3 regions of the Bradyrhizobium sp. T-12 genome follow, and region 2 is predicted to be linked to each of the others. Evidence: predicted binding sites of a transcription regulator. Region 2 holds the regulator's gene; each other region holds the start of a gene.
What was found. Region 2 encodes PhoB, which activates phosphate uptake and scavenging genes when phosphate is short. Its sites were predicted from a motif close to TGTCATNNANCTGTCAT; they were not measured.
Positions count from the first base shown of each region.

Region 1: a site for PhoB is predicted at 1,020-1,036, ahead of phnF (phosphonate metabolism transcriptional regulator PhnF). Genes of this name have one in related genera too.
Region 3: a site for PhoB is predicted at 1,161-1,177, ahead of AC0WRY_RS19540 (RNA degradosome polyphosphate kinase). Genes of this name have one in related genera too.

Region 1 is NZ_CM177756.1:6,716,759-6,719,018, forward strand. It holds gene phnH (phosphonate C-P lyase system protein PhnH) at 1-469, opposite strand, end outside; gene phnG (phosphonate C-P lyase system protein PhnG) at 474-950, opposite strand; gene phnF (phosphonate metabolism transcriptional regulator PhnF) at 1,071-1,802, shown strand; gene phnE (phosphonate ABC transporter, permease protein PhnE) at 1,979-2,260, opposite strand, start outside.
Region 2 is NZ_CM177756.1:6,882,873-6,885,132, forward strand. It holds gene AC0WRY_RS32920 (aspartate aminotransferase family protein) at 1-2, opposite strand, end outside; gene AC0WRY_RS32925 (GcrA family cell cycle regulator) at 460-972, shown strand; gene phoB (phosphate regulon transcriptional regulator PhoB) at 1,045-1,752, opposite strand; gene phoU (phosphate signaling complex protein PhoU) at 1,791-2,260, opposite strand, start outside.
Region 3 is NZ_CM177756.1:4,121,937-4,124,196, forward strand. It holds gene AC0WRY_RS19530 (CDP-alcohol phosphatidyltransferase family protein) at 1-297, shown strand, start outside; gene AC0WRY_RS19535 (P-loop NTPase family protein) at 416-1,093, shown strand; gene AC0WRY_RS19540 (RNA degradosome polyphosphate kinase) at 1,252-2,260, shown strand, end outside.

The DNA.
Region 1 (2,260 bases), 170 kb from region 2:
AGGCCTGCAACGTCGCGGCGCCGTCGATGCCGGGACCGCGCAGCTCGAAGCTGCGGCCTGCGTCAAGGCTCTCGACCTGGAGGATGACCGTGGTCGAGCGATCCGGATATTCGCTGGTGCCGAGCGCGAATCGCTCGAGCGGAGGAAGCACCGCGCCGTCACCGATCAGTGCAAAACTCGCGATGGAAGAATCCTGCACCACCGGCGCACCGGTGTGGAATTTCAGCCATTTCACGACGTCCAGACTCTCAGCCATCCGCGCATCGAGCCAGAGCGGCGTATCGTGATCGAACAGCGTCAGCGCGATCGCGGCGGTGCCGCGCATCATCGTTTCGGGCGCCCCCGCTCCCGGCACGATGCGCTGGACCGAGCCGGGCCGCGCCATCGCGTCCATGACGGAGCGAAAGGTCGATTGCGCCGACAGCACCTTGTCGGCGAACCCCGGCGGCAATTCCGCAATCGTGGTCATGATCTCACCCCTCACCGCGCACCATGGTGTAGAAATCAACCTTCGTCGCAGCGGTCTCGGCCGCTGCCTGCTGGCGCCTGACCATGAGCTGCTCCCGCAGCGGAGCGATCACGTCGCGCTCCACGGCGCCGCCGAAATCACGGGATTGCACCAGCGCATCGCACAGCGCGATCAGCCGCGCCTTTTCACCGTCGCGCCCGAGCGTGTAGCCGAAGCCAACCTCGCCGCTCGCAAGCCGCACCGCCGCGCGTGACACCGTGGCTTCACCGAGATTGAAGGGCGCGCCGTCACCGCCGACCCGGCCGCGCAGCATGACGAGGCCGTTTTCGGGCGCGCGCAGGTCCTGATGGGCCGGAAGAGCCAAATCCAGGGCCAAGTCGCGGAGACGGGCGGCGATCTCGCCCGCCTCCGCGTGCGCCAGCACGACCATCGCGGCCTTGCGCTGGGCTTGCTGGTTGTTGTGCTGGGTCACCCGATCCACCGAACCTTTTGACAGAACTTGCCGCGCCGAAGTTGTCTATGATAATAGACAACTTCATACGGGAGCGCCATGACTGTTTCGTGACAAGAGCGTGATTTCTGGGCTAGGCTGACCGGCGATATGAGCATGCAAGACACCGCATCGTCCGGCGTTGCGCTGTGGCGCCTCGTTGCCGACGGCATCGAGCGCGGCATCGCCGACGGCCGCTTTGCGGCCGGCGACAAATTGCCGGGCGAGATGGAGATCGCCGAAAGCTATCGCGTGAACCGCCACACCGTGCGGCGCGCACTGGCGGCCCTCGCCGAGCGCGGCCTGGTGCGCGCCGCGCGCGGCAGCGGAACCTATGTCGAGGCGCAGAAGCTCGCCTATCCTCTGCGCTCGCGCACCCGTTTCTCGGAGATCGTCGGCGCCGGCGGCCGCGAGCCGCGTGGCCAGCTGATCGAGGCCTCCGACGATGTCGCGACCCGCGAGCTGGCGCGCGAGCTGGGCCTGAAGGCCGGCGCGCCGCTGGTGCGGATCGAGGCGATCCGCCTCGCCGACCGCACGCCGATCTGTGTCTCGACCACCTGGCTCTCGGCCGAGCTGTTTCCCGGCGCGGGCGCCGTGTTCGCAGCGACGCGATCGATGACGAAACTGCTGGCGCATTATGGCGTGCGCGACTATCGCCGCGGCGCAACCCGGATCACCGCCGGCATCGTGGACGCCACCGACGCGACTCGGCTGGATCTGGCGCTGGGACGCCCGATCCTGGTGGTGGACGCGACCGACCACGATCTCCAGGGCAAGCCGCTGATGACCAAGCACTCGCGATTTGCGGCAGAGCGGGTGGAGTTTCTGGTGGAGAACGGGTGACGTGACCGCTTCTTCCCCTCTCCCCTTGTGGGAGAGGGTGGTTCGCCGCAATTGCGGCGAGACGGGTGAGGGGTTCTCTCCGCGAGCGAATCTCTCGCGCCGAACTTGCGGAGACAGACCCCTCATCCGGCGCTTCGCGCCACCTTCTCCCACAGAGGGGGAGAAAGGAAAAAAACTCAGGCCACCGCCCTACGCCCAATGATCGCAAAGCGCAGCTTGCCCGAGATGAAATCTATCGCGGCGACGGCGACCAGGATCATCAGGATCAGGAACGACACCTTCTGCCATTCCAGGACGCGGATCTGCTCGGCGAGCTGGAGGCCGATGCCGCCGGCGCCGACGATGCCGATGATGGTGGCCGAGCGCGTGTTGGATTCGATGAAATACAGCACCTGGCCGGCGATGACAGGCAGCACCTGCGGCAACAGGCCGAAGCGGATCTCGTGCAGCGGGCTGCC
Region 2 (2,260 bases):
ATGACGGTCACTTGATGTTGCGGACGGTGTGAGGCGTGCATTGCGCAACGCACCATTGACCGGCCCGGAAAACGAAACGTGCCGCCTTTTAAGGGCGGCACGCGGGACTATCTTAGGCCTGGTGAAACGGGTGTCAATGCCGCCCGAAAGCCTCGGGAAACGCAGATTCCGTAGTCTTGCGGTGGCGATTTTGCGGGTTTTACACCACGGAACATGTGGAAGCGAGTCGGCGGACTCTTGCGCGTGAGTCACGCCATATTGTAGCGTTTGGGCTGTCAGATACGACATCTCGTGCAACAGTTCTGATCCCAAGAGTCCTCATGTACCGGCGTAAACGTTCGGGCGCGAGTAGCGCGCCCGGCGAGCCTTAAGGGATTCTGACGGCACGGGTTTTTGAGGCTTAGGCATTCGCCGCACGGACCGCCAGGATGGCAGAAGCGCAGCGAGGGAAAGGGTGCAATGACGGTTTTGACCTGGTCCGACGATCGCGTCGAGCAGCTGAAAAAGCTCTGGGAGGCCGGATTGTCGGCCAGCCAGATCGCAGCAGAGCTCGGCAATGTGACCCGCAATGCCGTGATCGGCAAAGTGCACAGGCTCGGCCTGTCCGGCCGCGCCAAGAGCCCTTCGTCGGCCGCGCCGCGGCCGCGCAAGGCACGCCCGGCGCAGCACATGATGCGGGTGACCCGCCCCATTGCGCGCGGCAACACCGCACTGGCGCAGGCCTTCGAGGTCGAGGTCGAGGCCGAACCGGTCACCTATGACAACGTGGTGCCGATGAGCCAGCGGCTGTCGCTGCTCGAGCTTAACGAGGCGACTTGCCACTGGCCGGTCGGCGATCCCTCGAGCCCGGATTTCTTCTTCTGCGGCGGCAAGGCGCTGTCCGGCCTGCCCTACTGCGCCCAGCATTCGCGCGTGGCGTATCAGCCGGCAGCGGATCGCCGGCGCGCACCGGCGAAGCCGGGCCCGCGGTAAACACGGTCTCAGGCATCGAGACGAAAAAGCGCGCCAGCTGGCGCGCTTTTTGTTGGATTACGGAAGCAGGTCCTACGTCTGCTCAGCCTTCGCAAAGCGGTCATCCAGCGCGTAGCCGGCGCCGCGGACGGTGCGGATCGGGTCCTGCTCGCGACCGAGATTGAGCAGCTTGCGCAGGCGGCCGATATGGACGTCGACGGTGCGCTCGTCGATATAGATGTCGCGGCCCCAGACGCTGTCGAGCAGCTGCTCGCGCGAGAACACGCGGCCGGGATGCTCCAGGAAGAACTCCAGAAGCCGATATTCGGTCGGGCCGAGATCGATCGGGCGGCCCGAGCGCGCCACGCGGCGCTTGTCGCGGTCGAGCTCGATGTCGCCATAGGCCAGCACTGTGGCGAGCCGCTCGGGGCTGGCGCGCCGCAAGAGGCCCTTCACGCGCGCCAAGAGCTCCGGCACCGAGAACGGCTTGACGATGTAGTCGTCGGCGCCGGTCGCAAGGCCGCGCACCCGCTCGCTCTCCTCGCCGCGCGCGGTGAGCATGATGATCGGCAGCTGCTTGGTCTCGGGCCGGGTGCGCAGGCGCCGGCACAGTTCGATGCCCGAGAGGCCCGGCAGCATCCAGTCGAGCACGATCAGGTCGGGAATGTGCTCCTTGAGGCGGGTGTCGGCGTCGTCGCCGCGCATCACCGTCTCGACGTCATAGCCGTCGCCTTCGAGGTTGTAACGCAGAAGCTCGGTGAGAGCTTCCTCGTCCTCAACCACCATAATGCGTGCGCCCATGGTGTCGTCGCTCCTTAGGTCTTCAGCTATTCAAGTCTTCAGGTATTCGGAACCGTCGTGGCGAAAGTCGTCATGTCGCCCTTCGGCCGCTTGTCGGTGATCGCCTGGCCCTCGATCATGTAGAACACGGTCTCGGCGATGTTGGTGGCGTGGTCGCCGATCCGCTCGATGTTCTTGGCGCAGAACATCAAATGGATGCAGAACGAGATGTTGCGCGGATCCTCCATCATGTAGGTGAGGAGCTCGCGGAACAGCGAGGTGCAGATCGCGTCGACTTCCTCGTCGCCCTTCCACACGGCCATCGCCGCCGGCAGATCATGCGCGGCATAGGCATCCAGCACCGACTTGACCTGCTGCTGCACGAGGTCGGTCATGTGCTCGAGGCCGCGGAACAGCTTGAGCGGATGGAAGTCGGTCTCCAGCGCGGCGACGCGCTTGCCCATGTTCTTGGCGAGATCGCCGATGCGCTCGAGGTCGGTCGCAACGCGCATGGCGCCGACGATCTCGC
Region 3 (2,260 bases), 2.8 Mb from region 2:
ATTCCGCGCTGGATTGTGATCCTGGTGGTCTCGCGCGACATCATGATCGTCGCCGCCGTGATCGTGTCCTGGCTGTTCGACCGGCCCGTCGAGATGAAGCCGTCGAAAGTGTCCAAGCTCAACACCGTTGCGCAAGTGGCGTTCGCGGCGCTGGTGCTGGCGGCGCTTGCCTTCGGCTTCAAGCCGGCTCCTTATGATAATATCCTGATGGGCCTCGTCACGGTCTTCACGCTCTCCTCGGTGTCGCTCTATCTCGTCGAGTGGCTGCGACACATGAGCACGATCGAGGCCAAGTAAGAGTGGCCAAGTAAGAGCAGACCAAGTGAGAGGGAAGCGGCCGCGCAAAAGGCCCATTCCGCTCGATTAGATCGCATTCTTCAAACGGGCCGGCGCGCCGGCATGGAGCAAAGCAAGCGTGGCAGGCCGCGTCCATCCCCGACAATTGGCGTTTTCGCTTCCGCATGCGGAAAGCCTCAGCCGGGACAATTTCCTCGAGGGCCCCGCCAACGCGGCCGGTCTGGCCCTGATCGAGCGCTGGCCGGAATGGCCGAACCGCATCATGTGGCTGGCAGGCCCCGAAGGCAGCGGCAAGAGCCACCTCGCCGCGATCTGGGCCGACATGTCAGGCGCCCGCTCGACCGCCGCCAACGCCCTGACCGCCGCAGACGTCCCCGGTGCGCTCGCCACCGGCGCGCTGGTGGTCGAGGATATCAGGGCCAAGGACTTCGACGAACGCGCCCTCTTCCACCTGATGAACCTCGCCCGCGAGGACGGCGCCTATGTGCTGTTCACCGGACGCGAGGTGCCGGCCGCGCTGGAGATCGAGCTTCGCGACCTGCGCTCGCGTCTGCGCGCCGTGCCTGTTGTCCCGCTGCTGCCGCCCGACGACCAGCTCTTCCGCGGCCTGATCGTCAAATTCTGCGCCGACCGCCAGCTCAATGTGGACGAGAGCGTGGTCGGCTACCTCGCCACCCGCCTGGAGCGGTCCTCGGCCGCGGCCCGCCAGGCCGTGGAACTGCTCGACAGCGAGGCCCTGCGGCTCGGCCGCCCCGTCACCCGGGCGCTGGCCGCCGAGTTGCTCCGGGACGCCTGACCCCGGTCTGCCCCGCTCCAAGGGCGGGGCGAAGCCCGCTTGACGCCAGGAAGCGGCGGAACATCAATGTCATCGAAACGTCATCGCTCTAACACATGCTCCCGCAGGTTTTGCGCATAGATCGCAAAGTGAGGCGAGACAGGATGGACCGGCTTCTGATGGACTCTGCGCAAGCTATTGAAACTAAAGAAAAAGCCCCGGAAGCCGAAGGCCCGCCGGCAATCGCGTCGAGCCCCGAACGGTTCATCAATCGCGAGCTCTCCTGGCTGCATTTCAACCGCCGCGTCCTGGAGGAATCGGTCAATCCCAGCCACCCCATGCTCGAGCGGGTACGATTCCTGTCGATTTCCGCGAATAATCTCGACGAGTTCTTCATGGTCCGGGTCGCCGGCATCAAGGCGCAGATCCGCGAGGGCATCGCCGAACGCAGCCCCGACGGGCTGACGCCATCCGAGCAGCTCGCCCTGATCAACCGCACCGTCTCCGAACTCGCCTCCGACCAGCAGGCGATCTGGCGCGACCTGCGCGGCACGCTGGCCGATGTCGGCATCGTGCTGGTGGACGGCAAGGACGTCACCAAGGCGGAACGGACCTGGATCGAGGATTACTTCCTCAACAACGTGTTCCCGCTGCTGACGCCGCTGGCGATCGACCCGGCGCACCCCTTCCCGTTCATCCCGAGCCTCGGCTTCACCATCGCGCTCCAGCTCACGCGCGCCGCCGACGGCAGGCAGATGAACGCGCTGATCCGCATGCCCGGCAAGATCGACCGCTTCATCCGCCTGCCGTCCGAGGGCAAGACCGTTCGGCTGATCTCGCTGGAGCAGGCCACCGCCCTGTTCATCAACCGCCTGTTCCCCGGCTACAATCTGCACGGCCAGGGCGCCTTCCGGATCATCCGCGACTCCGAGCTCGAAATCGAGGAAGAGGCCGAAGACCTCGTCCGCCTGTTCGAGACCGCGCTGAAGCGCCGCCGCCGCGGGTCGGTGATCCGGCTCGAGATCGACGCCAAGATGCCGGAGCAGCTGCGCAGCTTCGTCCAGCACGCGCTCTCGGCCGCCGACGACGAGGTCTTCCTGGTCGACGGCGTGCAGGCGATGAACGAGCTCTCCCAGCTCACCCGCCTCGACCGCCCCGACCTCGAATTCACACCTTACGTACCCCGCC